DNA from 2 places in the Caballeronia sp. GAWG1-1 genome. Region 1 is predicted to be linked to the other one. Evidence: predicted binding sites of a transcription regulator. Region 1 holds the regulator's gene; the other holds the start of a gene.
What was found. Region 1 encodes HrcA, which represses chaperone genes, less so after heat shock. Its sites were predicted from a motif close to TTAGCACTCNNNNNNNNNGAGTGCTAA; they were not measured.
Positions count from the first base shown of each region.

Region 2: a site for HrcA is predicted at 14,169-14,195, ahead of NCT03_RS11175 (co-chaperone GroES). Genes of this name have one in related genera too.

Region 1 is NZ_JALQDB010000003.1:51,803-67,951, forward strand. Features, by position in the region: gene NCT03_RS02020 (cob(I)yrinic acid a,c-diamide adenosyltransferase) at 1-34, shown strand, start outside; gene aroG (3-deoxy-7-phosphoheptulonate synthase AroG) at 84-1,157, opposite strand; gene tldD (metalloprotease TldD) at 1,509-2,975, opposite strand; gene NCT03_RS02035 (carbon-nitrogen hydrolase family protein) at 3,109-3,936, opposite strand; gene NCT03_RS02040 (YhdP family protein) at 3,994-8,316, opposite strand; gene glnE (bifunctional [glutamate--ammonia ligase]-adenylyl-L-tyrosine phosphorylase/[glutamate--ammonia-ligase] adenylyltransferase) at 8,522-11,323, shown strand; gene recN (DNA repair protein RecN) at 11,371-13,023, opposite strand; gene NCT03_RS02055 (NAD kinase) at 13,053-13,946, opposite strand; gene hrcA (heat-inducible transcriptional repressor HrcA) at 14,136-15,152, shown strand; gene hemH (ferrochelatase) at 15,281-16,149, shown strand, end outside.
Region 2 is NZ_JALQDB010000016.1:186,051-202,199, reverse strand. Features, by position in the region: gene xdhA (xanthine dehydrogenase small subunit) at 179-1,702, shown strand; gene xdhB (xanthine dehydrogenase molybdopterin binding subunit) at 1,718-4,081, shown strand; gene xdhC (xanthine dehydrogenase accessory protein XdhC) at 4,078-4,584, shown strand; gene NCT03_RS11215 (AraC family transcriptional regulator) at 4,595-5,515, opposite strand; gene NCT03_RS11210 (LysR family transcriptional regulator) at 5,573-6,544, opposite strand; gene NCT03_RS11205 (2-hydroxychromene-2-carboxylate isomerase) at 6,741-7,400, opposite strand; gene NCT03_RS11200 (TAXI family TRAP transporter solute-binding subunit) at 7,530-8,972, opposite strand; gene NCT03_RS11195 (BON domain-containing protein) at 9,650-10,012, shown strand; gene NCT03_RS11190 (D-(-)-3-hydroxybutyrate oligomer hydrolase) at 10,271-12,394, shown strand; gene NCT03_RS11185 (DUF2242 domain-containing protein) at 12,672-13,403, opposite strand; gene NCT03_RS11180 (DUF4148 domain-containing protein) at 13,588-13,905, opposite strand; gene NCT03_RS11175 (co-chaperone GroES) at 14,274-14,564, shown strand; gene groL (chaperonin GroEL) at 14,658-16,149, shown strand, end outside.

The DNA of each region.
Region 1 (16,149 bases):
GTGGAAGCATCAGCGCGACGCGGCAACCGATTAACCGTGAATGAATGACAGCGGCCGCTGAGTTAGCAGCCGCTATCTATATCTTAATTGCCGCCGCCTCGCGCAATGCGCCGCTGTTTAACCGACGCTGCCAATCCTTCGAGTACAGTCACACTCTCATCCCAGCCGATGCAAGCATCCGTCACGCTTTGTCCGTAAGTCAGCTCGCATCCCGGCTTGAGGTCTTGCCGGCCGCCAACCAGATGCGATTCAATCATCACGCCGATAATTCGCTCATCGCCGGAAGCGAGTTGCTTGCCAATATCCTCGCAAACCGGAATCTGATTCTCGTGTTTCTTCGAGCTATTCGCGTGACTCGCATCGATCATCAAGCGCGCCGCTAATCCCGCCTTGCCGATATCGCTGCAAGCGGCATCGACACTAGCGGCATCGAAATTCGGCGATTTACCTCCACGTAAAATGATATGGCAATCCTCGTTGCCGGCGGTTGAAACGATCGCCGAATGTCCGCCCTTCGTGACCGACAGGAAATGATGCGGCTGCGAAGCGGCCTTGATAGCATCGACGGCAATCTTGACGTTTCCATCCGTGCCATTTTTAAAGCCTACCGGACAAGACAATCCCGATGCAAGCTCACGGTGAACCTGAGATTCGGTAGTCCGCGCCCCAATCGCGCCCCACGAAATCAGGTCCGCAATGTACTGCGGACTAATCATATCCAGATACTCGGTGCCGGCCGGCAAACCAAGCTCGTTGATATGCATGAGCAATTCTCGCGCAGCCCGCAATCCATCATTGATCTTGAAGCTGTTATCCATATACGGATCGTTGATCAGCCCTTTCCAGCCCACCGTGGTACGCGGCTTTTCGAAGTACACGCGCATCACGATTTCCAATTCGCCCGCGAAGCGCTTACGCTGCTCGATCAGTCGTCCGGCATATTCCATCGCCGCCTTGGGATCGTGAATGGAGCACGGTCCGACGATCACGATCAAGCGATCATCCATTCCGTGCAGTATGCGATGCATCGACTTGCGCGCGTTGTAGATCAGTTCCGACACGGGTTCGGCGCAAGGGAATTCGCGAATCAGATGCGCGGGAGGCGTCAGTTCTTTCAGCTCACGAATGCGGACATCGTCGGTATTGTGCGGGGGCATTTCTTTTCTCCTGCGTCTCTTTCAATCAAAACCAACGTGTGAAGGGCGAAAAAAAACCGCCAGACTCGCTGGCGGTTTTTCGGAAATTTGGTTTTGCGTACTTACCGTACTTGCAACGACCCCTCTCCATCCGCCAGCGGCTTGAGATGCCAAAAGAAATAAAAATAAAACTTGGCGGTCATGGCTTAAGAGAGAAAAGTCTGTCGCAAAAAAATCAGGTAGCTGCTTTTATAACCGCAAACACGCGGCGCTGGCAAGCCTTCTACTCGAAGAACGCGGGAATCCCGCATCGCCGGCCCGTGCAATCGCAAACCCAGCCCGAAGCGACGCGGAAAGCCCGCATCGAAAACATTAAACCGTGCCGCCCACCGTCATTTTTTCGATGCGCAACGTCGGTTGCCCAACGCCCACCGGCACGCTCTGGCCTTCCTTGCCGCACACGCCGACGCCCGTATCCAGCGACATGTCGTTACCGATCATCGTCACGTATTTGAGCGATTCCGGTCCGCTGCCGATCAAGGTCGCGCCCTTCACCGGATACGTGATCTTGCCGTCCTCGATCATGTACGCCTCGGACGCCGAAAACACGAACTTGCCGTTGGTGATATCTACCTGACCGCCGCCGAAATTCACCGCGTACAAGCCTTTCTTCACCGAAGCCAGAATCTCCTTCGGGTCCTTGTCGCCGTTGAGCATGTACGTGTTGGTCATGCGCGGCATCGGCAGGGCGGCGTAGGATTCGCGGCGCGCGTTGCCCGTCACGGGCATCTTCATCAAACGCGCGTTGAGCGAATCCTGAATGTAGCCCTTGAGAATGCCGTCCTCGATCAGCGTCGTGCACTGCGTCGGATTGCCTTCGTCGTCGATGTTGAGCGAGCCGCGCCGATTCGGCAGCGTGCCGTCATCGACCACGGTCACGCCCTTCGCCGCGACCTGTTCGCCAATACGACCCGCGAACGCCGACGATCCCTTGCGGTTGAAGTCGCCTTCCAGCCCGTGCCCGATCGCTTCGTGCAAGAGCACGCCCGGCCAGCCCGGCCCGAGCACGACGGTCATGGCGCCTGCGGGTGCCGGACGCGCTTCCAGGTTCACCAGCGCCGCGTGCACCGCGTCGTCGACGTAGCGGTTCAGGATGTCGTCGGTGAAATAGCCGTAGTCGAAGCGTCCGCCACCGCCGCCCGTGCCGATCTCGCGGCGTCCGTTTTGCTCGGCGATCACCGTGACCGATACGCGCACGAGCGGTCGCACGTCGGCGGCGAGCGCGCCGTCGCTGCGCGCCACCAGCACGACGTCGTATTCACCGGCGAGCCCGGCCATGACTTGCGTGATGCGCGGATCGCGGCCGCGCGCCATCTGCTCGACGCGCTCCAGCAGCTTCACCTTCGCGTCGGAATCGAGCGAATGCAGCGGATCGGCGGGCAAATACAGATCGCGGCCCGACACGCCCGTGAGCGTGCTCGCCGACTTGATTTTGTGCTTGCCGCCGCCCGCCTTGGCGATCGCGCGTGTTGCGTGCGCCGCCTGGCGAATCGATTCGGGCGAAAGATCGTCGGAATAGGCGAAAGCCGTGCGCTCGCCCGAAACGGCGCGCACGCCGACGCCCTGATCGATGCTGAAGCTGCCCGATTTGACGATGCCTTCTTCCAGACTCCACGCTTCGCTGCGCGTGGACTGAAAATAGAGGTCGGCGTAATCGACGCGATGCGTGAAAATTTCCGCAAGCGTACGCGTGATAAGCCCCTCGTCGAGGCCATACGGCGTAAGCAAAACGTCCTTCGCCGTGACCAGATTCCTAATGCCGGGTTCGATGATGTTCATGCGGTGCCTGTTGCGAGTTCGGTGATATTTCAGACCATTCTAATGGCTGACGGGGTTCGGTCATGTGCGGAGAAAAAATCGCGCTTTCAAGACCGTCGGAAAACCTATTTTCAAGATACTTGGCGCGCGCGTCTCAGCCGATCACGCGATGCCGATACGCCGGCAAGCTCTGTCGCACTGACGCGATGCTCGCCGGATCGATCTGGCCGGCCACGACGCCCGCGCCTTCGTCGCGCACGTCGATGATTTCGCCCCAAGGGTCGATCAGGATGCTGTGGCCGAAAGTGCGCCGGCCGTTTTCATGTTTGCCGCCTTGTGCCGCGGCGAGGACGTAGCACTGGTTTTCAATGGCGCGGGCGCGTAGCAAGATTTCCCAATGTGCCTTGCCGGTCGTGTAGGTGAACGCGGAGGGGACGACCATCAACGCGCAGTCGCCCATTTTTCGGTACAGCTCCGGGAATCGCAGGTCGTAGCACACCGAAAGGCCGACTCGTCCGAATGGCGCGTCGAAAGTCCGCACTTCGCTGCCGGGACAGATGGTGCGCGCTTCGTCGAACGATTCCTCGCCTTTCTCGAAATTGAAAAGATGAATCTTGTCGTAGCGCCCAACCTGCTTGCCGGCGGGGTCGAACACGAGCGTGGTGTTCAGCACGCGATCCGGCTCCGCCGACTGCAACGGCAAAGTCCCGCCGATCACCCACACGCGATGCTCGCGCGCCGCATCGGACAAGAATTGCTGGATCGGACCCGCGCCCGGCGTCTCGCGAATGGCGAGTTTGTCGGTGTCCTTGAAGCCCATGTAGCAGAAGTATTCGGGCAGGAGCACGAGTTGGGCGCCGTCGCGCGCGGCTTCCGCGATCAGCCGGCCGGCTTCGGTCAGGTTGCGATCGCGGTCCGGCGCGCTGACCATCTGCAGCGCGGCGACGCGGAAATTCGCGCTTTCGCTCGATTTATCGTTCATATTTTTGTGCGCGTTTGCCAAAAAAGGTGACGAAAATAGGGCGGAACCGTGACGCCTTCACGGAGCGACTGCTGGTACGGCAGCAGGGACAGCGGCGGCGGCAGGTGTTTCGATCTTACCCTGATCGCCCCGCAGGCGCTGAACGACGGGTTTGGACCAGGGACCGGTGATCGAATAGTCGAGTTCGAACGCCTTTTGAATGGACTTCGACAATGCGAGATCGGCGGCCAGCGCGCCCAGACCGAGCAGCGGATTGATGACCGCCGCGCCGATTGCGACCGCGCCCGCGCCGACGGTCGGTATGACCTTAACGTGCAAATCCTGCGTGCGTTGTGGCAGGTCGACGAGCCCTTGCATCTGCACGCGCGCGGGCGATGTGATCATCACCAGATCGTCCGTCCTCGCGATGCCCTGTTCGATATGCGCGTCGCCCGTGACTTTCTCGAACGGCAGTCCCTTGCCGACGACATCCTGAAAATGCAGCGTGAGCAGATTCGCAAGGCTGCGCAAGCTGAAGATGCCGAGCCATTTCGCGGCGCCGGGCGCGCGCAGAATTTGGCCGTGACGCAAATCGACAGCGACGTTGCCATCGAGCGAATTTGGATCGACTGTCGTCGGGCCGCCGTTCCACGCCGCGTGACCGGACACCGTGCCCGCGCCGTGATTGACCGTGCGCGGCAGACCGAAGCGGTCGATCAACTGACCGGCGTCGTTCACGTCGAGCTTGAAGTCGAGTGCCGTGCGGCGCGGAAGGGTGTCGTCGTTCGCGGGTTTCACGGCGGTCGAGACCACGCCGCCCGGCAGCGTGCGCCACGTCGCGTTTGCGGTGAGCGTGGCGTCGGGGTTCGCGAGTTCGAGCTTGTCGAGCGTCCAGACGGGTTGATCGGCGACGACTTCGTTATGCGCATCGACCTGAAGCCGGCCGAGATCGTGCTCGCGATATACGAGCTCGTTCACGATGAGATCGATCGCGGGCATGTTGCGCGGCGGCTTGCTCACGATGCGTTCGTCCGGCGCGTTCGTCGCCGCTATCTTCTCGGGAATGACCACTTTGTCGAGGCGCGCCTGCAATGCGCCCGGACTTCCCTTGAGCGCGCCCGGCGTGAACGCGAGCGTGCCCGTCACCTGATTCGACGCCACGTTCGCCTGCCATTTGCGATTCGCCGGCTCTTCGTTCGCGCCGATCCGCACGTTGTCCCAGCGGCGGTCGAGCAGCTTGAGCGTGGTGAAGTGGATGTCGGCACGCGTCGGGATGAACTGCCTGACCATATCGTTCATCGGTGGCGAGGCGGGCGCGGCTGTATCGGCCACGGGTAAAGCGCTCGCGGATGCGTTGATATCGGCGATGAATTTGCGCCACGCGTCGGCATCGAGCGTGTCCATATCGAAGGACGCCGACACGCCTTCGGCGGGCAACGCCGCTGGCTTGTTCACGGCGATCGCGCCGCGCGCAACCTTCAGCCGGGCGCGCATGTTCATCGGCTCGGCGGGGTTCTGCGGATCGACCGTGACCTGCGCGCGGCCGATTTGCTGCAGCGAGTAATGCGCCTGCACGGGCCCGAACGTGAGTTGCGCGTCATGCAGATCCGAAGGCCCGCCAGGCGCGGGCTGAAAGGTGAAAGCGAACGGCATGGGCGTGCCCTTTGCCTTGCCGAACGGCGCGGGCAGATCGAAGCCGATGCCCGTCAGATCCGAACTCGCCTGCACGACAGGCAACGCGTTCTTCACGCCATGCACGTGCGCCTGATACGGCGCGGAACCGTCGATGCGCTTCAGGAACTGCGCGACCTGCGGCGTGATGCGCGTGTTCAGACGCTGTGCCGCGTCCGCGCCGATGCGCCCGTTCACATCGAACGTGTAGCTGCCGTCCGGTTGCACGCCGCCTTTCGCGCGCACGTCGCCGCCGAGCAGTTGCGCGTTCAGTCCGTCGAGCGTCACGGTCTTCGCCGCGAAATTCGCCTTGCCGCGCAGATGTTCGAGCGGCGGCAGATTGCCATAAGCGACTTCGTTGTCCGCGAACGTGAGCGAGCCTTTGTATTCGGTGCGAAGCGGCGGCGCGGGCGGCGGCGGCCGGAATCGCGGAATGCCGAGCGTGAGCGCGAGCGCGGCATCGCCTTTAGCTTGCAGCTTGCGCGTGGCGTGCTTGGCCATCAGGCCGAGCGAACTGTCGTCGACATACTGAAGCATGTCCGAGAGCGGTCCGCGCGCTTGCCCGTCGATCCACAGTTTCGATTCGCGGTCGCCGGTATCGTCGATTCGCCCGCTCAGATTCGATACCTTCACGCCGCGATAATGTCCGCGCTCGACATCGAAGCGCAGTTTGTTTTGCGCGAGCTTGAACGTGCCGTCGATCCCGTCAAAACCCGGCCAGATGCTCGGCATGCCGTTGGCGAGTTTGCGCGGCGGGAACGGCGTCGGATCGAAACGGCCGCCGGTGAACGGCGCCTCGATGCGAAACACGCCCGCGTCCGGCGCCTTTGCATACGGGAACTTGGTGAGGTCGCCATGCACTTCGAGCACGCTGTTGCGCGCCACGCCCGCTTGCAGCGCATGCCCGAGATAGACGCGCACGCGTTCGTTGAGACTCGTCGGCAGATAGCGCACGAGCCTTGTGACCTGCATGTGCGCGATTTTCGCCTTGAGATCGAGATTGCCGCGCCCGTGGCCTTGATTCCAATACGAAGCGGTGACGTCGCCTTCGGCATCGGCGTTCTTCACACGCAGCGTGTCGAGGTGAATGGTGAATGCGCGGCGCAATTCGCCGGGCGCGATTTCATCGGCGACGGTCCAGGTTGCGTGGCCTTGCAGCGTATCGAAGGTCAGACGCGGATCATCGAACGCGCCGGGAATGGTGATGGCCGCATTTTTCGTATCGATGTCGACAGCGCCTTGCGCCTCGTTGGCATCGACATGACCCCACAGATTTTCGATGCCCGGAATGCCCGCACGCGGATGGTTGTTCACGGTAAGTCCCGGCGGCGGTTCCTGCGCCTGCACGCTGATTCCCTGCAAGTCGGCCTTGAGCGTGAAGTGCAAGAGCTTGGCGTCGCCTTTTTCGTGCTGCTGCTTTACCTCTTCTTCATTGCGCGGCGCCGCGCGCTCCGTGTAGATCGAGTAGTTCGCAATCTGCCCGCGCGGATTGAAGCGCACGAGTTCGTTGAGCACGCGCGGCGGCACGGGCAGCGCCCGCACGAAGTCCGCGAGGATGCCGAGATCGACGTGATCGCCCGCGACGCGAAACATCAATCCCTTGCCAACCGATGCCGGCCGGTACGTGCCCGTGAGCGTATGCGCCGCCAGAAGACGCGCGACCGGCGTGCCGTCCGAGAGCGCGGGCTGACCGAGTTCGGCATGGATGTCGGACAGATTCAGCGTGTAGGCCGTGTCGTTCTTGTCGATGGTCCAGTCGAAGCGCGCAATCGGCAATTCGAGGCGCGGCTGCGTGGCGCGCACGCGCAGCGCGACGTTGCCGCCGTTCAGATCGCCGCCTGCCTTTTGCAACTGGCCGCGCGCGAAGTCCACCCAGATACGGTTTTCGACGCGGCCATCGTAGATCTGAAAAGGCAGCTTCACGTAGCGGCCGAGCGTCGGCAGGTCGAGCGGCCCGGTGGAAACGTAGAGACGTCCGGTCCAGTTCGCGGGCGCGCCCATCGCGGTGAACGGCTCGTGGCGAAAGTCCGCGCGCACATCGAGCGGGCCGTGCAGCACGTCGCCGTCGGCGGGTGCATCGAGTGCGAGCCGATGCCGCAAGCCGTCGTTGAGGATCGTCAGTTGCAGGCGCTTGAACGCCACTTCGGGCGCGTCGCGTTCGGCATCGCGCCAACGCAGCGTGCCGTCGCGCAGACGAATGCGGTCTTGTCCGAGCAGCCAGTTCGTGAACGCGCCAGAACCCGTGCGATGCGTGGGAACAGGCACGCCCGCCACGGTCAGTTCACCCTTGGCATTGCGCGCGACGATGACATCGGGACCATCGACGGTAAGATCGGCAAGCTTCGGCCGAAGATGCAGCAGCGAGCCCCACGCGATGCTCGCGCGCGCATGCGGCACCGCTACGCCGGGCGATCCGTCGGCGGCGTCGATACGCAGATTGTCGATCAGAAAGGTGGGTTGCGCACCCGCCATGACCGCCGTGATCCGGCCGATATGTAGCTGCGCGTGAATGCGCGAGGAGACGAGTTGCTCGATGCGCGGCCGGAACGAATCGACCTGCGGCAACACGATATAGCGCAGCGCGAGATAGATGCCCGCAACCGCGAAGTACACCACGGCTGCGAACACGAGAACGATTTTGAAGACGCGTGAAAGCACGCGCTCGGCGTTGCCGCTGGGCTGGGCTTGTCCAACTTCGGTCGGGTCGACGGATCGTCTGCTGTCGGACATGCTGCGGCTAGTCGGCGATATGGTAGTTTTGCGTGTTTGACGCTGCAATGTAACACAGGGAAAAGCGGGCAAGGCTTGGCCGCGCCGCTCTGGAAAAGTCTCTCGGAGCCGCTTCGGACAAGCCTCGCGGACCGTTGGTTCAAACCGCTTCGCTGCCGGTGTACGATCAGCTTCTGTACCAAGCAACGAGCGAGCCTACCCTTTCATGACCGACGCGAAACTCCTCAGTTCCAGCTATTCCAACTACGCGTCGCGCGCCTATTCGGCGCGTCCGGAACTAGCCTCCGATGTCGCCCAGTGGGCAAGGACGCCGATCACGCGGCAATGGATCGAAGCGCGCCTCGACGCTCATTGCGTGCCGTGCGTCGAAACCGGCACGCTCGATGAAGCCGCGCTCAAGACGGCGTTGCGCCGCTTGCGCATGGAGGTTTTCTGCACGGCGATGGAGCGCGATCTAGCGGGCACGGCGGATGTCGCCGAAGTCACCGGCGCAATGACGGATCTCGCCGAAGTAACGATCCAACGCGCCATCGCGGTACTCGCGGCCGACCTCGAAGCGCTCTTCGGCGAGCCGCGCTCACCCGAAGGCGAACGGCTTACGCTCGGCGTCGTCGGCATGGGCAAGCTTGGCGGGCGCGAACTGAACGCGTCGTCGGATATCGATCTGATCTTCGTTTATGAAGACGATGGCGAAACCGCCGGCGGCAAGCGCTCGCCGCTCTCGGTGCAGGAATTCTTCACACGGCTCGGGCGGCGCGTGATCGGCGCGCTCGCGGAGATGACGCAAGACGGCTACGTGTTTCGCGTCGACATGCGGTTGCGTCCCAACGGCGATTCGGGTCCGCTCGTGTGCAGTCTCGGCATGCTCGAAGAGTATTTCTATGTGCAAGGGCGGGAATGGGAACGCTACGCGTGGATCAAGGGGCGCGTCGTCTCGGAGACGAAGAGCGATGCCGCGCGCCGTCTCGTCAAACAACTCGAAGCCATTGCGACGCCGTTCATCTATCGGCGATACCTCGACTACGGCGTGATCGCCGCGATTCGCTCGCTGCATCTGCAGATTCGGCAGGAAGCGCGGCGGCGCGCGTCCATGCGTCCCGACAAGGCCGACGACATCAAGCTCGGACGCGGCGGTATCCGCGAGATCGAGTTCAGCGCGCAGGTTTTCCAGTTGATTCGCGGCGGACAGGCGGCGGATTTTCGCATTCGTCCGACGCTCAAGGTGCTCGAACGCGCCGCCGCGCACGGGCTGATCGCGCAGAACGTGTGCGACTCGCTCACCGACGCGTATCTGTTTTTGCGCACGGTGGAGCATCGGCTGCAGTATCGCAACGACGCGCAGACGCATGCCATGCCGGTTGCCGACGACGAGCGCGCGTTGCTCGCGTCATCGCTCGGATTTGCGAACTACGCCGCGTTGATGGACAAGCTCGATGCGCATCGCGAATTCGTCGAACAACAGTTCGATGCCATCTTCGCCGACAAGATCGGCGGTGAAAACGGCTGCGGCGTGTCGGACGATTCGGCTGCATCGTGGATCTGGAGCAGCGCGCTCGCCGACGATTCCGCACAGGAAGAACTCGCCGGCCGTCTGTCCGAACTCGGCTTCGCGGACCCGGCGCCGGTGCTCGCGCGTCTAACGGGCGTGTGGAACTCCACGCGTTACGCGAGCCTGAACGAGCACAGCCGCGAGCGCTTCGACGTGGTCGCGCAGCGCGCGCTCGAAGTCGTGCAGTCGATCGATGCCGCGCGTCGCGGCGATGTGATCGCGCGGCTTTTCGACTTGCTCGAAGCCATCGGCAAACGCGGCGCGTATCTCGCGCTTCTGACTGAATATCCGGCGGCGCTCGAACGCGTGCTGTCCGTGTTGTCCGGCTCGCGCTGGGCGGCGGGTTATCTCATTCGCCATCCGCAATTGCTGGACGAATTGCTCGATGACGAAGCCATTGCCAGCCCGTTCGACTGGGATGGGTTCAAGCGTTCGCTGCTCGCCCGGCTTGCGGCAGCGGAGGACGCGGAGCATCAGATGGACTTGCTGCGTCACGCGCATCAGGCCGAAGTGTTCCGCATCCTGCTGATCGATCTGGCGGGACATCTGTCGGTGGAACATGTGAGCGACCGTCTGTCCGAACTCGCCGATGCCGTGCTCGACGTAACCGTGCAGACGGTTTGGCGGCAGTTTTCGAAGCGGCATCGCGATACGCCGCGCTTCTCCGTCATCGCGTATGGAAAGCTCGGCGGCAAGGAACTGGGTTATGCGTCCGATCTCGATCTGATCTTTCTCTACGACGATCCCGACGATTCGAACGACAGCGCCGCCGACATTTACGCGATGTTCGCGCGCCGTCTCATCACGTGGCTCACGGCGGCGACCGGCGCGGGCACGCTGTTCGATGTGGACTTGCGTCTACGGCCGAACGGCGAATCGGGTTTGCTGGTGACGAGTCTGGAGTCGTTTCGCCGCTATCAGATACGTGAAGGCGATGCCGCGAATACCGCGTGGGTCTGGGAGCATCAGGCGCTTTCGCGCGCTCGCTACAGCGCCGCCGACGCCGAGATCGGCGCGCACTTCGAAGCCATTCGCGCGGACGTGCTGGTGATGGAGCGCGATGCGGCATTGCTTGCCCGCGAAATCGTCGCGATGCGCGAGCGTGTGGCGGCGGGGCATCCCAATCGCAGCGAATTGTTCGATCTGAAGCACGATCGCGGCGGGATGGTGGATATCGAGTTCATCGTGCAGTACTGGGTGTTGCTGCACTCGCGCGAGCATCGCGAGTTCGTGCGCAATGCGGGCAATATCACCTTGCTCAAGATCGCGGCGCAGAGCGGGTTGATCAGCGCGGACGAAGCGGAAACGATTGGCGCGGTGTACCGGCACTACCGCAAGCTGCAGCACACGCTGCGGCTCGATGGAATGGAGAAGGCGCGCGTCGCGCCGGATGCGGTAAAGGGCGAAAGGGAAGCGGTGACGGCGTTGTGGAGACGCGTGTTCTCGATTGCCGAGTAAGGTGGAAGGCGGCGCAGCGTTTTTGCGCCGCCTCGTTCGCCCGCGCCTCAAGCCGCGAGCATCTCCTTTGCATGCTTGCGTGTCGTCGCCGTGATTTCGATTCCTCCAAGCATCCGCGCCACTTCTTCGATGCGTTTCGACTTGTCGAGCGGCGTCACCGTGCTGACCGTGCCGCCGGCATCGTCGGAAGTTTTCGCCACCTGGAAATGCTGATCGCCGCGCGCCGCGACTTGCGGCAAGTGCGTGACGCACAGCACTTGCCGGTCGCGTCCGAGTTGATGCAAGTGCCGTCCGACCACTTCCGCCACGCCGCCGCCAATGCCCGTATCCACTTCGTCGAAGATCAGCGTGGGCGTCGGGCTCGCGGTGCTCGCGATCACGGCGAGCGCGAGGCTGATGCGCGCGAGTTCGCCGCCCGATGCGACCTTCGCGAGCGGCCGTAACGCGACGCCAGCGTGGCCCGCCACGCGAAACTCGATCTGTTCCAGCCCGTTTGCGCCGCCTTCCGCGAGCGGCACGAGCGCGACTTCGAAGCTGCCGCCCGCCATCGACAATTCCTGCATGCCTTCGGTGACTGCCTTCGACAAAGTCTTGGCCGCTTTCGCGCGCGCCTTCGACAGCACTTTTGCATCCGCGAGATAAGCGTCCTTCGCTTTCTCGGCGACCGCGTTGAGCGCGTCGAGGTCCGCGGCGGCATCGAGTTCCGCTAGCTGGCTGCGGCGCGCTTCATGTTCCTCGGGCAGCGCTTCGGGCTGAAGGCGGAACTTGCGCGCCGTCGAGTGAAGCTGATCCATGCGACGCTCGACCTGCGCGAGCCGGTCGGGATCGAGTTCGAGGCGCTGCGCGTAGTGCGAAAGCGAGTACGACGCTTCCTGCAACTGAATCTCGGCGGGTTCGAGCGAGGCGAGCACGTCGCTCAACGCGGGATCGATATCGGCCAGATCGCGCAGCTTCGTGATGATGGCGGCGAGTTGGGAAATCATGGCTTCGTCGGATTCGGACAATGCGGACAGCGCGCTTTGCACGCCGTCGATTAGACTTGCCGAGTGCGAGAGCCGATGATGCTCCGCGCTCACTTCCTCCCATTCGCCCGGCTGCGGCGCGAGCTTGTCGAACTCGCTCAACTGCCATGCGAGACGCTCGCGTTCCAGTTGCAGTTCGCGGTCGCGGCTTTGCGCGGCTTCTACGGCCTGCTGGGCCTCGCGATACGCACGCCACGCGCGATTCACGGTGCTCGCTGTGTCGACGAGACCGGCGTGCGTGTCGAACAGTTCGCGTTGCGCGTCGGGGCGCATCAGCAATTGATGCGCGTGCTGGCCGTGGATGTCGACGAGCATTTCGCCCACTTCGCGCAGTTGCGTGAGCGTGGCCGGAGTGCCGTTGATGAACGCGCGCGAGCGGCCGCCGGAATCGATCACGCGGCGCAACATGACGGTGTCGCTGTCTTGCGAGAGCGCGTGCTCGTCCAGCCAGCGCGCCACTTGCGCGTGCGTGGTGAATTCAGCGGTGATGTCGGCGCGCGCTTCGCCCGTGCGCACGACGCTCGCGTCGGCGCGGGCGCCGAGCGTGAGCGCGAGGGCGTCGATCAGGATGGATTTGCCTGCGCCGGTTTCACCCGAAAAAACCGTGAAGCCGGAGTCGAACTCGATATCCAGCGCGGCAACGATGACGAAGTCCCGAATGGAGAGATGACGGAGCATGGACGCTTGGAAAGGGCGTGGTGAGCGCTTCAGAGGGCGGAGTCTTGCGAGGGATGCTCGTTCCAGTGCAGCTTTTTGCGCAGCGTGGCGTACGTGCTGTAGCCGACCGGATGCAGCACCGGCACCGTGTGCCGTGAGCGCCGCACTTCGATGGCGTCGTTCAGCTCGACGGCCGTGAACGACTGCATGTCGAAGTTCACGTTGACATCGCGCCCGCCGATGAACTGAATGGTCACCTTGGAGTCGTCGGGCAGCACGATCGGACGATTCGAGAGCGAATGCGGCGCAATCGGCACGAGCACGAAGCCCTGCAACTGCGGATGAAGAATCGGCCCCGCCGACGAAAGCGCGTAGGCGGTCGAGCCAGTGGGCGTCGCGACGATCAGACCATCCGAGCGCTGGTTGTACATGAAGTGGCCATCCACCGACACGCGCAGTTCCGCCATGCCTGAAAAGCCGCTGCGATTGACCACGACATCGTTGAAGGCGAGCGCGTGATAGATGGGCTTGTCGTTGCGCACGATACGCGCTTCGAGCAGGCTGCGTTCCTCGCGCTCGAACTGTCCGGCGAGCATCTGAGGCACGATCTCGCGCATCTCGGTGAGCGGGATGTCCGTGATGAAGCCGAGCCGCCCGTGATTCACGCCGATGAGCGGCGTCTTGTACGGCGCAAGCTGGCGGCCCACGCCGAGCATGGTGCCGTCGCCGCCCAGCACGACCGCCACGTCCGCGCGCGCGCCGATTTCGGCGACCGAGAGCGCCGGGTAATCGGTCACGCCGACATCCTTCGCGGTGCCGGCCTCGAACACGACCTCGAAACCCTGCTTCGAGATCAGCTCCGCGAGCAGGCGCAGCGGCGTCTCGATGCCGGGCGTATTGGTGCGCCCGATGAGCGCGACAGTCTTGAATTGGCCAATTTCCATGCCGGCATTACACCATAGGTGGAAGGCGAAAAGAACCGTGCGCGAAGGGTGGCTGCGACGCCAGCCGATCACGCCGGGGCGCGCCCGTTGTTTATCGCTAGAATGGAGCGGACATTGAATCGCTCGACAAGCGATTCATCGCGGCGGGTACGTTCGCCGCGCCACGACACGTTAGGCTAAAATTTCCCCATGCTAGACCCACGTGCACAAACCCTCCTCAAAACGCTGATCGAGCGCTACATCGCCGAAGGTCAGCCGGTCGGTTCGCGCACGTTATCACGGCATTCCGGCCTGGAGCTGAGTCCCGCGACCATTCGCAACGTGATGTCGGACCTGGAAGACCTCGGTCTCGTCGTCAGCCCGCACACGTCGGCGGGACGCATTCCCACGCCGCGCGGCTATCGGCTCTTCGTCGACACCATGCTCACCGTGGAAGCGCCGCAAGACGAAGCCATGACCACTGCCGTCAAGACGCGCCTGCAAGGCGAGGAGCCGCAGAAGATCGTCGCGGCGGCGGCGAGCGTGCTGTCGAGTCTCTCGTCGTTCGCTGGCGTGATCCTCACGCCGCGCCGCAGTCACATGTTCAAGCAGATCGAATTCATGCGGCTGTCGGACAAGCGCATTCTGCTTATCATCGTGACGCCCGAAGGCGATGTGCAGAACCGCATGATGGCGACGCAGCGCGACTATTCGCCGTCGCAGCTCACGGAAGCCTCCAACTACATCAACGCGCATTTCGCGGGCCTGTCCTTCGACGAAGTGCGTCTGCGGCTGCGTCAGGAAATCGACGAATTGCGCGGCGACATGACCGCGCTCATGCAGGCCGCCGTGGTCGCGAGCACCGCCGAAACTGATCCGGGCGAGACCGTGCTGATTTCCGGCGAGCGCAATCTGCTCGAAGTGGCGGACCTTTCGTCCGACATGGCGCGGCTGCGCAAGCTGTTCGATTTGTTCGACCAAAAGACGAGCCTCCTGCAATTGCTGGATGTTTCGAGTCACGCGCAGGGCGTGCAGATTTTCATCGGCGGGGAATCTAATCTGGTGCCGATCGAGGAAATGAGCGTCGTGACCGCGCCGTATGAAGTCAACGGCAAGATCGTCGGCACGCTCGGCGTGATTGGACCCACGCGCATGGCCTACAACCGCGTGATTCCCATTGTCGATATCACCGCACGCCTGTTGTCCATGTCGCTCAGTTCTCAATAGCTTTTCCTTCAGCCCATCATGCCGGCCCGCGCGCCGCGCCGCCACTAGGCCGTTCGGCCAATGATGCGGCGTGAAACGCGCCGCTATAATGGGTTTCACCTTTCGACCACTTCCGGCCGCCTTGCCCTATGCGTTTCGATCTCGAGTTGCCTTCGCAGCCTAGCGCTTCGCATCGTGTCGCGGTGCTGCTGATCAATCTCGGCACGCCGGACGCGCCCACGCCGCGTGCCGTGCGCAAGTATCTGGCGCAGTTCCTGTCTGATCCGCGCGTGGTCGAGATTCCCTCCTTGCTCTGGCAGATCATTCTGCGGTTGATCATCTTGCCGTTTCGCGGGCGCGCGTCGGCAAAGAAATATGCGCAGGTCTGGATGGCGGAAGGCTCGCCCTTGCGTGTCTATACGGAGAAGCAGGTCGAGGGCTTGCGGCGCCTCTTTGCGGCAAACGACTACCACGTGCTCGTCGACTACGCGATGCGCTACGGCACGCCGGGCATCGGCGTCATGCTCAATCAGCTCAAGCTCGAAGGCGCCGAGCGCATTCTCCTGGTGCCGATGTATCCGCAGTACTCGTCTTCGACCACCGCGACCGCTTTCGACGACGCCTTTACCGCGCTCAAGCGTGTGCGCAATCAGCCCGAGATTCGCACCATTCGTCATTACGCGGATCATCCGGCGTATATATCCGCGCTTGCAGAGCAGGTGCGCGATTACTGGCGTCATCACGGCGTGCCGGATTTTGCCGCCGGCGACAAGCTCGTGCTGAGTTTTCACGGCGTCCCCAAGCGAACCATGGATCTCGGCGACCCATATCACGACCAGTGTCAGTTGACGGGCTCGCTGCTCGCCTCCGCGTTGGGGCTCACGCCGGTGGAATGCCGCGTCACGTTCCAGTCGCGCTTCGGCCGCGCGGAATGGCTGCAGCCATACACCGCGCCGACGCTCGCGGAACTCGGCGCGGCGGGTGTTGCGCGCGTGGACGTTTTTTGTCCGGGCTTCAC
Region 2 (16,149 bases), on a different contig from region 1:
GGGAGTATGTCGTACATGCAATGTCGCCTATGGGTTCCGGATTTTGGCGGTGATAGCTTTCGAATCATCGAAGCGCTAGGAGTAATCCGAGAAAGCGCCGGAACCATCCGAAGCCACCGGCTGCGCACTCCGCGCAACCAGCAAAAAGAATCATCGAAGCCCCGCGAGACAGAATTTCATGACCCAGCCGATCCGCTTTTACCATCGCAATGCGATCCGCGAAGTAAGCGGCGCGTCGACCACGCGCACCGTCCTGCAATACCTGCGCGAAGACGCGCGCTGCACCGGCACCAAGGAAGGTTGCGCCGAAGGGGATTGCGGCGCGTGCACGGTCGTCATCGGTGAACCGGACGGCGCGGGCGGCGTCGCGTTCAAGGCGGTCAACGCGTGCGTGCAGTTTCTGCCGACGCTCGACGGCCGGGCGCTCTTCACTGTCGAAGACTTGCGCCAGCCGGATGGTTCGCTGCATCCGGTGCAGCAGGCGCTCGTCGATTGTCACGGTTCGCAGTGCGGGTTCTGCACGCCCGGCTTTGCCATGTCGATGTTCGCGCTCTACGAAAAGCATGGTCATGCAACGCAAGGCTGTGCGCAGGCTTGCGACAAAACGCGGCCGTCGCGCCAGGAGATCAGCAACGCGCTGACCGGCAATCTGTGCCGCTGCACAGGGTATCGGCCGATCATCGAGGCTGCCGAGCAGATGTTCGATCACGCGCCGCTCGCGCCGTTGAACGTCGAGGCGCTGGCGCGTTCGCTCGACGGCATCTCGCGTGACGACACTTTCCACTACGAGCACGCGGGCCGCCAGTTCGACGCACCGCGCACCGTCGACGCGCTCGCGCAACTCAGAGCCGAAAAGCCCACGGCGCGCATTCTCGCGGGCAGCACGGACGTCGGCTTGTGGGTGACGAAGCAGTTGCGCGATCTCGGCGACATCGTCTATGTCGGACAGATCGAGGCGCTCAAGCATGTCGAGACGACCGAGGAGTGGATCGAGATCGGCGCGGGCGTGTCGGTCGAGCGCGCGTATGCCGAACTCGTGAAGACATATCCCGAACTCGAAGAGACGCGTCAGCGCTTCGCCTCGCTGCCCATCCGCAATGCGGGCACGCTCGGCGGCAACGTCGCCAACGGCTCGCCCATCGGCGATTCGATGCCCGGTCTCATCGCGTTGAACGCACGCGTCGTGTTGATGAGCGTCGATGGCCCGCGCGAGATGCCGCTCGAAAATCTCTACATTGCATATCAAAAGAAGGACATGGCGGAGAACGAGTTCGTCGCCGCCATCCGCGTGCCGACGCGCGGCGGCCAGCGCGCGAAGCTGCAATTTCGCGCCTATAAGCTCTCGAAGCGCTTCGATTCGGACATTTCCGCCGTGTATGCCGCGTTCTCGTTTATCGCGGATGGCGACACGATCCGCGAGCCGCGTCTCGTCTTCGGCGGCATGGCCGCGACGCCCAAGCGCGCCACGCACGCCGAAAGCGTGCTCGCCGACGCGCACTGGCACGAAGCCACCGCGCAGGCCGCGATGCTAGCGCTCGGCAAGGACTACGCGCCGCTCACCGACATGCGCGCGAGCAGCGACTATCGGCTGGATACCGCGAAGAGCGTGCTGTATCGATTCTGGCTGGAGACGCGTCCTCACAATCCGATGCCCAAGTCGAAGCTGGATGTGCGTGCAATCGAACTCGTCGAAGTGAAGTAAGGAGCCGATAAGAACATGAACCAACAAGCCGAAGCCTTTCTCGCCGAAGCCCAGTCGCTCGCCAACGAAGCCGACGATTTCAAGCAGGTCCACGTTTCGCGTCCGCACGAGTCGGCGCATTTGCATGTGAGCGGGCGCGCGAGCTATACGGATGACATTCCCGTCGTCGCGGGCACGCTGCACGCCGCGCTCGGCATGAGTCCGAAGGCGCACGCGAAGATCGTGTCGATGAACTTCGGCGCCGTGCGCGCCACGCCCGGCGTCGTCGCCGTCTTCACCGCCGAGGACATCCCGGGCGTGAACGACTGCGGCCCGATCATCCACGACGATCCGGTGCTCGCGCCCGGTATCGTGCAATACGTCGGGCAGCCGATGTTCATCGTCGTCGCGACGTCGCACGATACGGCGCGGCTCGCGGCGCGTCGCGCGAACATCGAATACGAGGAATTGCCGGCCGTGCTGACCGCCGAAGACGCGCGCAAAGCCGAATCCTACGTGCTGAATCCGCTCAAGCTCTCGCGCGGCGATGCAGCGAGCCGTCTGCAAAAGGCCGCGCATCACGAACGCGGCGCGATGAAGCTCGGCGGTCAGGAACAGTTCTATCTCGAAGGACAGATCGCGTATGCCGTGCCGAAGGACGACGACGGCATGCACGTGTACTGCTCGACGCAGCATCCGACCGAAATGCAGCATCTGGTGGCGCACGTGCTTGGCGTGCATTCGCACAACGTGCTGGTCGAATGCCGGCGCATGGGCGGCGGCTTTGGCGGCAAGGAATCGCAGTCGGGCATTTTCGCGTGCTGCGCCTCGCTTGCCGCGTGGAAGCTCTTGTGCCCGGTGAAGCTGCGTCCGGACCGCGACGACGACATGATGATCACCGGCAAGCGCCATGACTTCCAGTACGACTTCGAAGTCGGCTACGACGATCGCGGCGTGATCGACGGCGTCGCGCTCGACATGACATCGCGTTGCGGTTTCTCGGCGGACCTTTCCGGCCCGGTGATGACGCGCGCGGTCTGCCACTTCGACAATGCGTACTGGCTCGCGGACGTGAAGATCGAAGGCTATTGCGGCAAGACCAACACGCAGTCGAACACCGCGTTTCGCGGCTTCGGCGGGCCGCAGGGCGCGTTCGCCATCGAGTACATCATGGACAACATCGCGCGGTCGGTCGGTCGCGATTCGCTGGATGTGCGCTTCGACAATCTGTACGGCAAAACGGAAAACAACAAGACGCCTTACGGACAAACCGTCGAAGACAACGTGCTGCAGGAGTTGATTGGTGAGCTGGCCGAGTCGAGCGAGTATCGGCGTCGCCGCGAAGCCGTGCGCGAGTTCAATGCGAACAACGAGATCCTGAAGAAAGGGCTGGCGCTGACGCCGGTGAAGTTCGGCATCGCGTTCAACGTGACGCACTTCAATCAGGCCGGCGCGCTGGTTCATATCTATACCGATGGCTCGATGCTCGTGAACCACGGCGGCACCGAGATGGGCCAGGGTTTGAACACGAAAGTCGCGCAGGTGGTCGCGCATGAGCTCGGCGTGGATTTCGGCCGCGTGCGCGTGACGGCGACCGACACGAGCAAGGTGGCGAATACATCGGCGACGGCGGCTTCCACCGGCACCGATCTGAACGGCAAGGCCGCGCAGGACGCCGCGCGTCAACTGCGCGAGCGGCTCGCGAAATTCGCGGCGGAAAAGTTCGGTGGCGGCAAGGTGGAAGCGTCGCAAGTGCGCTTTGCGAACGACCGCGTGATCGTCGGGGAAGATGTCATTCCGTTCGGCGAGATCGTGCAGAAGGCCTACCTCGCGCGCGTGCAGTTGTGGTCCGACGGCTTTTACGCCACGCCCAAGCTCTACTGGGATCAGGCGACCATGCAGGGCCGTCCGTTCTTCTACTACTCGTATGGCGCGGCGGTCGCGGAAGTGGTGATCGACACGCTCACGGGCGAAATGCGCGTGCTGCGCGCGGATGCCTTGCACGACGTGGGCGCGTCGCTGAATCCGGCGCTCGATATTGGCCAGGTCGAAGGCGCGTTCGTGCAGGGCATGGGCTGGCTCACGACCGAGGAACTCTGGTGGAATCAGAACGGCAAGCTGATGACGCACGCGCCGTCCACCTACAAGATTCCGACGATCAACGACATGCCGCCTGATTTTCGCGTGTCGCTCTTCAAGAACCGCAACGCGGAAGACAGCATTCATCGCTCGAAGGCGGTGGGCGAGCCGCCGTTGCTGCTGCCGTTTTCGGTGTTCTTTGCGATTCGCGACGCCGTATCCGCCGTGGGCGATCACAAGGTGAATCCGCCGCTGAACGCGCCCGCGACCGCCGAAGAAATTCTTAAGGCAGTGAACGCGGTGAGGAGCGCACGGACATGATGCATATCGTTCTGTTCGGCGCGGGTCACGTCGGCCACGCGCTCGTGAAAGTGCTCGGCACGCTGCCGTGCGTCGTCCAATGGGTCGACGCGCGCGACGAACTTTTCCCCGACGAAGTCCCCGCGAACGTGCAGGTCGAAGCCACGGATCTGCCCGACGCCATCGTCGATGAAGCGCCGGCGGGCGCGTATTTCATCGTGATGACGCACGATCACTCGCTCGACTTTTCGTTGACGCAGCGGATCATGCGCCGCGAGGACTTTGCGTACTTCGGCCTCATCGGCTCGAAGACCAAGCGCGTGAAGTTCGAGCGGCGCCTGATGGAGCGCGGGCTTTCGGCGGAGCGTCTGCCGGAAATCACGTGTCCGATCGGCGTCGAGGGAATCGTCGATAAAGCGCCGGGTTCGATCGCGCTGGCGGTGGCGGCGCAGTTGCTGCGCGTGAGGGAAATGACGGCGCGGCTCGGTTTGCCGGCGCTCAAGGCGGCGCGGTTGGCCGCCTGAAAACGCGGATTCAGCTCAGGCCGTTCGTCTGCCGGAAACGACCCGGCGCCACGCCGTACAACTCCTTGAATCGCTTCGAGAAAGCCGCCTCGGACTGATAGCCCACGTCCGCGGCGACATCCGCGACGCTTTTCCTCGTGTGCATGAGCATGGTGCTCGCAAGCTGCATGCGAACGTGGCTCAGCAACGCGAGCGGCGAGCTGTCCGAATGCGCCGAGAACGCGCGCATGAAGGTGGCGCGCGACATCGCCGCTTCCTTCGCCAGCATTTCGAGCGTCCACGGATCGGCAGGCCGTTCGAGCATGGCGATCACCGCCGCGCCCAGACGCCGGTTCGCCAGCAAGCCCAGCACGCCCGCGAGTGACGGCTGCTCGGTGAGCCATGCACGCAGCACCATCGTGAAAAGCGCGGTGGAGAGCGCCGTGACGATCGACGGCGCGCCGGGCTGCGCTTCCTCCGCCTCGCGCCGCATCGCCGCGACGAGCGGCCCGAGATAGGGCGCCGATGCATTCGTGAACGACACGTGCACGAAGTCGGGCAACACGTCGATGAGAAGGGCGCGCGGCGCATACAGAAAGCGTCCGCACAACAAATCCAGCGCCGCTTCCCGACCGTCCACATTGGTCCGCACCGTGATGGCGCCGTTATCGCGCGAAGTCATGGCGCCGATTTTCTCGCTGGCATCGACGGGACCGACGCTCACCACGTGCGCATCGGCGCGCGGCAGCATGAAGATATCGCCCGCGTTCAACGCGACGCTCGCATGTCCCTTGCGCTCTACCGTGCACGCACCTTCCAGCACGACGTGATAGAGCGCCTCACCTGGCGCACCCGGCGCGTGGTCGAGTTCGAGCGGCCCGGCAAGCAGGCAGCGGAGATCGAGCGCACCGGAAAGGCGCGCAAGCTGAATGAGTCGATCGAGGGCGTCCATGCGCGAAAGAATAGTTCTTGTTTCGCCGATGGTAGCGGAGATGCGCCCGCGCCGTCACTACTTGGCGGCGAGGCTCAGCAGTTCTTCGATGCTTGCATTTTTCTTGCGCCCGGTAAGCGTCTCGGAGACGCTCGCGATCATTTCGCGCAGCCATGCGACGTCTGTCGGCTGATCGGGTTGCGGCAGCGAGAGCTGATAGCACTTGATGCGCGGAAACGGCACCGGCGAATCGAGCACCGCAAGCGGCAGCATGGACGCGTAATGCTGCGCGAAACGGCGCGGTGCGGTAAAGATCAGATCGGATTGCAGCAGCACTTGCGGCACGAGTCCGAAATACGGAATGGTCGCGACGATGCGCCGCTTCACGCCCGCGCGCGCCAGGCCGATATCGATCGGATGCCGCTTCGCTCCGCTATAAGGCGTCGGCGCGAGATGCGCGGCGAGTGCGTAGCGCTCGACCGTGAGCGGCTCGCGCGCGAGCGGATGGTTCGCGCGCATCAGGCAGACGAATACGTCGGCGAAAAGGTCCTGCTTTTCGAAGCGCGGCTCGGGCTTGGTCCAGTTGGCCATCATCACGTCGATCTCGCCTTCGTCGAGCGCGCGTTCGTGATCGCGCATCGGATTGAGCGATTCGATTTCGAGCCGCGCGTTGGGCGCTGCATCGCGGAAGGCGGCGACGAGCGTCGGCATGAAGAAATCGTTCAGATAATCCGGCGCGGCAAGGCGAAAAGTGCGACGCGAACTCGCGGGATCGAATTCGCCGTGCGGTGTCGCGACGAATTCGACTTCGCGCAAAGCGCGCTGCGCCGGCGCAAGCAGCGATTCGCCGTACTCGGTCGGCACCATTCCCTGCTTGCCGCGCACGAGAATAGGGTCGTTGAGAATCTCGCGGAGCCGCCGCAGCGCGGTGCTGATGGCCGGCTGTGTCTGGTTCAGCCGCTGCGCGGTCTGCGTCACGCTGCGCTCCAGAAGCAGCGTGCGCAAGACGCGGATGAGCCAGATATCGAGTGAGTCGGCGGGATCGTTCATGGGCGAAGCTGCGGTTTGAAGACGGACACGGCGGCTGATCGCAACGAACGCGGAATGCCGGAGCGTGCGTTTGCGCGCCCCGATGCATCACCGTTCACAAAATAGTCACGCAGCTAACCCGAGGTTAAACGCTTTCCGCTTTTTAACGCCATAGCGCACGCGCTATGCGTGGCATCAGCCGCCGAGCCGCGAAGCGTCAGCTGAAGTCCGCGTCTCGCGGCGCGACCGGCAGCGCGCTGATGCGCTTCACTTCGGCGCCATCGAGCCAGTTCGGCGAGCGCGCGACGTAAAGCACCATCGGCAGGGTGTCTTCGCCCCAGAAGAGCTGGTCGTTGACGACGAACGTCGGCACGCCAAAGACGCCCATCGCGACGGCGCGGTCGGTGTTCTCGCGCAGCTTCGCCTTGATGTCTTCGTCTTCGACGCGCGTTTCCGCTTCGGGCATGCCGACCCGCTCGCACAAGCCGCGAAAGCCTTCTGGCGTCGACGGATCGCGTCCTTCGCGCCAGATATAGCGGAAGATTTCGCGCACGCAGACGAGATCGCCATTTGCGATTACCGCGAGCCGCAGCGCCTTGAGCGGATCGAACGGATGCGCGGGCGGCATTTTGAACGGAATGCCAAGCTGCTCGGCGCGAAAGAGCGCATGCCGATACGTAAACACGCGTTTCGACGGAATGGTCGCCGCGTGCGGCTGTCCCCAGCGGTCGAGCAGCTTCAACAACTGCACCGGCACGAACTCGAACGGCATGTCGGGCCACTTTTCGTGTTGCTCCAGCAGCAGATACGAGAACGGCGATATGAAATCGAAGAAAAAGTACGGCTGGCCAGGGCCGTTGGCATGCGCTGCGCTCATCTAGAGTTCTCCCTTGATCCTGCCGCGCCCGGCTTTTCGGGCTTATTCATTGTCCGACCGCATCGCGCAGGGTGGTACGTGGACCCGCGCCTTTATTCCGCTCGCATCTTTCGATCCTACCTGGCGATATTACGTGCTGCTCGGCTCGCTGTCTGCCTGCGCCGGTTCACGGCGCGGCTCCGTTTCGGCGACGGGCGCATGCGCGAGCCGTTCGCGCACGAAGCCGATATGTTCGCGCAGCACGTAGAACTGATCGGCGAAGGCAAGCGGCATTTTCATGCGATTGACCGCCGATTCGATCGCGTCGATCCGGTCGATCAGGGCGTCGCGCTGCGCGGTGTCCGGGCCGCTGATCGCTTCCCGTTCGATTGCAATGAGCGCGCCATACCACTTGTAGATACGTGATTTCACGCGCCAGCGATAAAGCCCCGGCACCAGCCGCAAGCCCGGAATGAGCACGACGATCAACGGCACCAGCACGACTAGCACGCGATCTGCGAGACTCGCCATCCAGAACGGCAGCGTCCGGTAGATAAAGCTCTTGCCCGACTTGTAATAGCGCTCGGCGTTGTCGCTGATGCGAAATTCGTGGACGAGCGGCGCGGGAAACTCGTTTGCGCGCTGCAGCAGGTTGGCGCGGCTGTGCACTTCGCGCGCCGCTTCGATCAAAAGATCCGAGAGCGCGGGATGCAGACTGTCGCGCGCCACCAGTTCGGCCGTCGGCGCGATGGTGTGAACGGCGCGCGGCGGCAGATTGCGGGCGAAATCGAATGCACCCATCGGCAGTTCGATTTCGGTGAGATAGGGGAAGCGGCGCGCGTAGGCATCGGCTTGAGTAAAGTCCATGAAACGGATGCCGGATGTGCGCAGGAGCTTGGCCATCGTCGGCGGTTGCGCGGAATCGCCCGTCAGGAATACGGCGTCGATCGTGCCGTCTTCGAGCGCGGCCGCGGCCTTGTCGCCGGCGAGCGGCAACAGTTCGGCATCGCCGCCCGGCTCGATGCCATTCGCCTTCAGAAGCGTGAGCGCAAGCGCGCGCGTGCCGCTGCCTTCCGCGCCGATGGCGAGCCGCTTGCCCTTCAGTTCGGACAAGCGCGTGACAGTCGCGCCACGATAAAACACGGCGAGCGGCACATACGACACGCTGCCGAGCGATTCCAGGTTCGCGTGCTGATCGCTCGCCGCGTCCGGCGTCATGCCGCCTTGCACGAAACCGACATCGACGTCGGATTTCGGATCTTCGAGACGCGTGAGGTTGTCGAGCGAGCCTTGCGTTTCCAGCACGTTGAGCGTGACGCGGTTGCGCGCGAGGATTGCCTTGTACTTCTGCGCGCTGTTCCAGAACGAGCTGCCCTTGGGGCCTGCCGCTATCGTCAGCGTGCTTGGCGGCGCGGGCTGGATCAGCCGCACGGCAAGATAGAGCGCCGCGATACTGACGAGCAGAATCGGACCGAAGGTCAGCGCGAGATCGCGCCAGGAAATCGCGACGAAGCGCGCGACGATCCTCTGCGGCTTGCGTCCCGTGGCTTTGTGAGCGGGGTCTTCGGGTTGGTGTCCTGGAGGTTGAATCATCGCGGCGGCAAACTTGAATAAGCATGGAAGTTTCGAGGTTTCCGCGAGCTTACCTGAAGCCATCCGCATTCAAGATGCCGTCGAGTTGCGCCATGCCACGCGTGCGAGTCGTTGGCTCGGCGGCCGTGCAAACCACGAGTGTGACACGCGTGTGTGCATGCCGCAGCACTCGTGCCGCCGCTGTTGCGCCACGCCGCATCCAGTTCCTTGCAACGTTAAATGTTTTGCGCTTAAGGCCGCGCTGGGCTAAATTGACGTTCGCCGCCAGTTGGCGGGAACCATGCGCGTTGTAGCCCGCTCATGCGCCGGACAGTTTTCCCGGCATGTGGGTAAATTGGGCGAACGCCATGCTCTTCGGAGTGTCGCGCGACGGTTTCCTGTTCCGCATCCGCCATACGGCAGGCCACATATTCGAGCCGACGGGCACTTGCCCCAAGTAACCGGCCGTAGTCAGTTTGTTAATTTCGCCAGTCTCTCGCAGCACCGCATTGCAGCATCAGGCCGCATCGAGCGTCTTGCCATCGAGCCATCCTCGGTGGAAGGCGCATTCGAGGCTGCGGCGTATCCTTCGGGGCCGCCGCCGGACTGTTGCACGAAAGCGGTTCGGTTTGTTTTGATGTGCCAACGAGTGAAGTAGTAACTGTGCGAAGTCAATAAGCGAAACAAAAGGAGAAATCATGAAAGCTGTCGATCTGTTGAAGGCGCTGGGCGTGGTGGTGTGCGTGGCCGTGGCGTCGAGCGCTTATGCTCAAGCGAGCGATGCGGACGCCACGTCGGCCGCGCCGACCAAGGCTCAGAAATCGGCGACCAAGAAGACCGACCGCAAGCTCGGCTACGACGTGCGCCGTGCGTTGTCGAAGGCGCAAGGCTTCGACGTGTCCAACGTATTCGTACGCGCGCGCTCCGGCGCTGTCGTGCTCTCGGGCACCGTGCCGGAGGGCGGCCAGATCGCCCAGGCAGAAGAAGTGGCCAAGGGCGTTCCGGGCGTGAAGTCGGTTTCCAACAAGATTTCGCTGGGCGTTCAGAACGGCGGAGGTTAAGCACGCCGTTTGCGTTGTTTCTGGCGGCGCGGTTTAGCGCTGTCATCGGCGGCGCTTCATGCGGGTCACTCGACGGGCTCCGGCATCACGCCGGGGCCCGTTGTCGTTCTGACATCCTCTGACTTCTCTTTGCTCTAAGGGAAGTTCAGCAATTACGCGATCGCTGTTTGCGCGTAATACTTGTTGTCGGCAAGGCCGTGCGTGCGGCACGGTGCAGAAGTCGATCAACAACAAGCGACCGGATGGCGGAGACACACAATGAAAAGATTCGCACGAGTCCACGGGTTGTCACGCGCGGCGACGCTCGCCGTGCTGGCGGCATTTGCGACGACCACGCTCGTCGCCTGTCACGGCGGCGATGACGACGGCCCGCAGTTCCCGTCCAACACCTTGCCGAGTTTCGTCTCGGGAACGGTGAAGACGCAGACTTACGACGGCAATACCGACGACCTGCTGACCGCCGGACTCGGCAAGACAGGACTTGCGTCGGCGACGCCGCCTTCAATCGCCAATGCGGCCGCGCCGACAGCGGCGGAACTGCGGCGCCTGGCTATCTATTCGAACTATCGTGCGCTCGTCGATATGTCGGCGAACGGCGGCTACGGGCGCTTCTGGGGACCGAATGTCGATCTGAACGGCGGCGACACGCTCGGCGAAGGCAAGATCGCGGGCAAGGAGTATCTGGCCTTCTCGGACGACGGTTCGGGCACGAAGAACGTCAGCCTGCTCGTGCAGATTCCGACGAGTTTCAATCCGGATCAGCCTTGCATCGTGACGGCGACATCGTCGGGATCGCGCGGCATATATGGCGCGATTTCGGCAGCGGGCGAGTGGGGCTTGAAGCGCGGCTGCGCGGTTGCGTACACGGACAAAGGCAGCGGCAACGGCGCGCACGAGTTGTCGACCAATCTCGTCACGCTGATCGACGGCACGCTTTCCAATGCGACCTTCGCGGGCAATTCGGCGATCTTCAAGGCGAACCTGAGCCAATCGGCGCTTTCGGCTTACAACTCGGCGTATCCGAATCGCTACGCTTTCAAACACGCTCACTCGCAGCAGAATCCCGAAAAGGACTGGGGCAAGAATACGTTGCAGGCGATTCAGTTCGCGTACTGGGCGCTCAACGATACCTATGGCGTGGTCAACGGCTCGACGCACTCCGCGCGCTACTCGAAGGGCAGCATTACGACGATCGCGGCATCGGTGAGCAATGGCGGCGGCGCGGCGCTTGCAGCCGCCGAACAGGACACTGATGGCTGGATAAGCGCGGTCGTCGTCGGCGAACCGCAGATCAACATGAATCTGCCGGCGCAGGTTGCGGTGCGCGAAGGCGGCCAGGCCGTCGGTTCGTTCGGGCGTCCGCTTGCCGATTACATGACCTACGCGAACCTGCTTCAGCCATGCGCGGCGCTAGCGACGGCGGCGGTCGGCGCGCCGTATCTGACGGCACTGCCGCTCGCGACCACCGTGGCGATTCGCACCGCACGCTGCGCGACGCTCGCGGCGAGCGGCGCGATTGCCGGCGGCGATACGCTCTCGCAAGCCAACGACGCGCTCGCGAAGCTGCATCAGGCGGGCTACGAAGCCGACTCCGACACGCTACATGCGCCGATGTGGGACTCGCAGGCCGTGCCTGCCGTCGCCGTGACTTACGCCGATGCCTACATGCTGGCGAGCGTCGCCGACAACCTGTGCAACTTCAGCTTCGGCACGACCAACGCGCTGACCGGCGCGGCGGGCGTGAACCCGCTCGTTTCGCCGATGCCCACGGTCTTCGGCAACGGCAATGGCGTGCCGCCGACCAACGGCATCAACCTCGTCTATAACGCGGGGACGTCGAGCGCGGCGGATCATCGGCTTGCGACGCCCGATGCGAGCTTCGCGGGCGCGGCCTGCCTGCGCGCGCTCTGGGCGAACGGCAATCCGACGATGACGGCGAGCGTGAACGCGATTCGCGTCAACGCGAATCTGCGTGGCAAGCCGGCGATCATCGTGCAGGGAAGGTCGGATGCGCTCGTGCCGATCAACCATGCCTCGCGGCCGTATCTCGGCGCGAACAAGGTGGTGGAAGGCAACAACAGCCAGCTCTCACTGTACGAAATCACGAACGGTCAGCACTTCGATGCGTTCCTGAGCGTGGCTGGCTTCGATACGCGCTTCGTGCCCGTGCACTACTACAACCTTCAGGCGCTCAATTTGATGTGGGCTCACCTGAAGAACAACGCGCCGTTGCCGCCGTCGCAAGTCGTGCATACGGTGGCGCGCGGCGGCACGCCGGGTGCGGCGCCTCAATTGACGGTGGCGAATCTCCCGGCGATCGCGGCGAGCCCCGGCGCGAATGCGATTTCGGTGAATGGCGGCGTGGTGAATGTGCCGAATTGAGGGGTGATGGGAGTGGCGTGCGGATTGGCGTCGCTGTCGGCGGCAGGCGGAGCTTCAGCTTTAGGCGGCGCGTGATGAGCGCGCCGCATCGATGCGTCCGGGGGGCTAGCTGCGCGATGAGCGAGGCGTCACAGGCCACGCGGGTACATTTTGCGAACGGCGACGGGTGCTGAATGAGGTTTGCGGTGAGCTGATCACGCAACTGCAGCCGCCGTTGCCCGCGTGCTTGATGCTTGCATCGACGAAGTGTATGCCGGAACGACGCGTTCGCTCGATCTCACTGAACCGGCGCCGATGCCGCGACGCCCTCGGACGCGGCGTGTTTCGCGTCGGATGACTGGATGGCCGTCGCCGCCGCGGCGGGCGCCTGTACGACGATCGGCGTTGGCGTGAGATCCGGTGAACTCACGATCAGCGACGGTGCGAGCGGCTTGCTCTTGACCTCATCCGATGCGATGGGCGAACTGCGCGGCACCGTGCTCAGATAGTGCCCCATCAGCCCGAAGAATCGGTCATAGAACTTGCCGGCGGGCACGGTTTCGCTGGAAATCTTGACCATTGCATCGCTGTTCGAACGGATCGGCAGCGAAAGCGAGCCCAAGACGCTCAAGCCCACGCTTGCGGAGGTATCGCTCTTCTTGAGCGCATAGCCGTCCTGCACCGCGTTCACATAAGCGATGCTCGTATTGGTCGTGTTTTCGCCGGGCGTGCAGACCACATGGAATGAGACGACCACGTGCGTTTCGGTGGACGGCTGGAAGTTCTTGGTGGCGTCGACGGTATCGGCTTGCGCCATCGTCGTGAGAAAGCCTTGCGAGAGCAGCGCGCGGCGGGCCGCCTCGCAGGTTTCGTTCACGGTGGCGTCGAAGTTGCGCGCGAACGGACTTGCACCGGAGTCAAAGAGTTCCTGCTGATAGCTCGGCGTGGTCGCCGCGCGTCCGCCACAGGCGGCAAGGGCGAGAATTCCGAGGGAGAGAAAGGCAAGGCGCAGCGACGACGACATAGGCATGAGAGGCAACGAAGACGAAATTTGTGATGCAACAAACACAAATTGTAGTGCCCTCCGACTGCGCGAGAAAAAAACGTAGTCCAAAAACATCGTCGAATCCATGGCTTACAGAAACTTTTCCTTCGGGATGCGCAAAAAGCAAAAGCCCGGCGTGCGTGCCGGGCTTCGTTACGCGAATTGAAGATTACGGGCGATTGAAGTCGACCGGATTCGGGTCGGTAGCCGCGCGGCGGGCAGCACCCGAAGCGGCAGCGCCTTCGCCGACACCGCCAAACGACGATGCAGCCGTGCCTTGTTGCGCGTTCAGGCGTGCTTGCGCGGCCTGAATGTTGGCGGGGTATTGGGTTTGATCGCTGGCCGGGTTGTAGCCTGCGCGTTCCAGTTGAACCAGTTGAGCCTTCACTTCAGCCCGCGTCACCGGCGCGTTTTCTTGCGCCTGGGCGAAAGTGGGGACTGCAAGGACGGCAGCAACGGCGATTGCGGGGATGATCGACTTGAACATGATGAACCTCCTAGGTACTGATCTCGGGAACGTTGCGGGTGGAGAGTTTGTCTCTTCACTGCTTCGTCGTTGAAATGCAGTCTAGGCCTCGCCGACCCTAGTAGAAACCCTAATTAAGCGAAATCAGAATTGACGGATTGACATTAATCCAACCAATCGACCTTACGAAATCTATTAATTTCCCCGTGTCCAGACAAAAGTACGCGAAATAGGGAATGCCCGTCTGTCCCCGTCCTTGAAATTGTCAAACTCGATCCATATAATTAGCACTCACTGCACGAGAGTGCTAACAAATTGCCGCTCGGGCAGCTTCGCTCACCGGGCGGGTTTCCCCCGCGTTTTCAGTCTCAATCAAGAGAGGAGTGTGTATGAATCTTCGTCCTTTGCACGATCGCGTCATCGTTAAACGTCTGGATCAGGAAACCAAGACTGCCTCGGGCCTCATCATCCCCGAAGCTGCAGCCGAAAAGCCGGATCAAGGCGAAATCCTGGCCGTCGGCCCGGGTAAGCGCGATGACAAGGGTGTGCAGAACGCCCTCGACGTGAAGGTGGGCGACCGCGTGTTGTTCGGCAAGTACGCCGGCCAGACCGTCAAGGTCGACGGGCAAGAACTGCTCGTGATGCGCGAAGAAGACATCATGGCCGTTCTGGTCAAGTAAGCACCTTCCTGCACTTCGGCTTCGCCGCAGAGCCGCTCCATTGGAGCCTGCCGCCCGAAGCCTCAAAACTGAATCGACTCAAGGAGTTTGAATATGGCAGCTAAAGAAGTCACTTTTGGCGATACCGCACGCGCCAAGATGGTCGAAGGCGTGAACATTCTGGCCAACGCGGTCAAGGTCACGCTGGGTCCGAAGGGCCGCAATGTCGTGCTCGAGCGCAGCTTCGGCGGCCCGACGGTCACCAAGGACGGTGTCTCGGTCGCGAAGGAAATCGAACTAAAGGACAAGCTCCAGAACATGGGCGCGCAAATGGTCAAGGAAGTCGCTTCCCGGACCAGCGACAACGCCGGTGACGGCACCACGACCGCTACGGTTCTGGCGCAATCCATCGTTCGCGAAGGCATGAAGTACGTTGCATCGGGCATGAACCCGATGGACCTGAAGCGCGGTATCGACAAGGCAGTGGCTGCAGCTATCGAAGAACTGCGCAAGATCAGCAAGCCCTGCACGACGAACAAGGAAATCGCTCAAGTCGGGGCGATTTCGGCGAACAGCGACACGTCCATCGGCGACCGTATCGCTGAAGCAATGGACAAGGTCGGTAAGGAAGGCGTGATCACGGTTGAAGACGGCAAGTCGCTGGAAGACGAGCTGGACGTCGTGGAAGGCATGCAGTTCGACCGCGGCTACCTGTCGCCGTACTTCATCAACAACCCGGACAAGCAAGTCGCCCTGCTCGAAAACCCGTTCGTGCTGCTGCACGACAAGAAGGTTTCGAACATCCGCGATCTGCTGCCGGTACTGGAACAAGTCGCGAAGGCTGGCCGTCCGCTGCTGATCATCGCTGAAGACGTCGAAGGCGAAGCGCTGGCCACGCTGGTCGTGAACAACATCCGCGGCATTCTGAAGACCGTTGCCGTCAAGGCTCCGGGCTTCGGCGACCGTCGCAAGGCAATGCTGGAAGACATCGCTATCCTGACCGGTGGTCAAGTGATCGCGGAAGAAACCGGCCTGACGCTCGAAAAGGCTACGCTGGCTGAACTGGGTCAAGCAAAGCGCATCGAAGTGGGCAAGGAAAACACGACGATCATCGACGGCGCTGGCGAAGCAGCAAGCATCGAAGCGCGCGTGAAGCAAGTGCGCACGCAGATCGAGGAAGCAACGTCGGATTACGACCGTGAAAAGCTGCAAGAGCGCGTGGCCAAGCTGGCTGGCGGCGTGGCAGTGATCAAGGTCGGCGCTGCGACCGAAGTCGAAATGAAGGAAAAGAAGGCACGTGTCGAAGACGCACTGCACGCGACTCGTGCGGCTGTGGAAGAAGGCATCGTGGCCGGCGGTGGCGTCGCGCTGATTCGCGCTCGCAAGGCTGTCGAAGGCGTGAAGGGCCTGAACTCGGACCAGGACGCGGGCATCCGCATCGTTCTGCGTGCGATGGAAGAGCCGCTGCGCCAGATCGTCACGAACGGCGGCGAAGAAGCTTCCGTCGTGGTGGCGGCTGTTGCTGCGGGCACGGGCAACTACGGCTACAACGCGGCAACGGGCGAGTACGGTGACCTGGTGGAAGCCGGTGTCGTCGACCCGACCA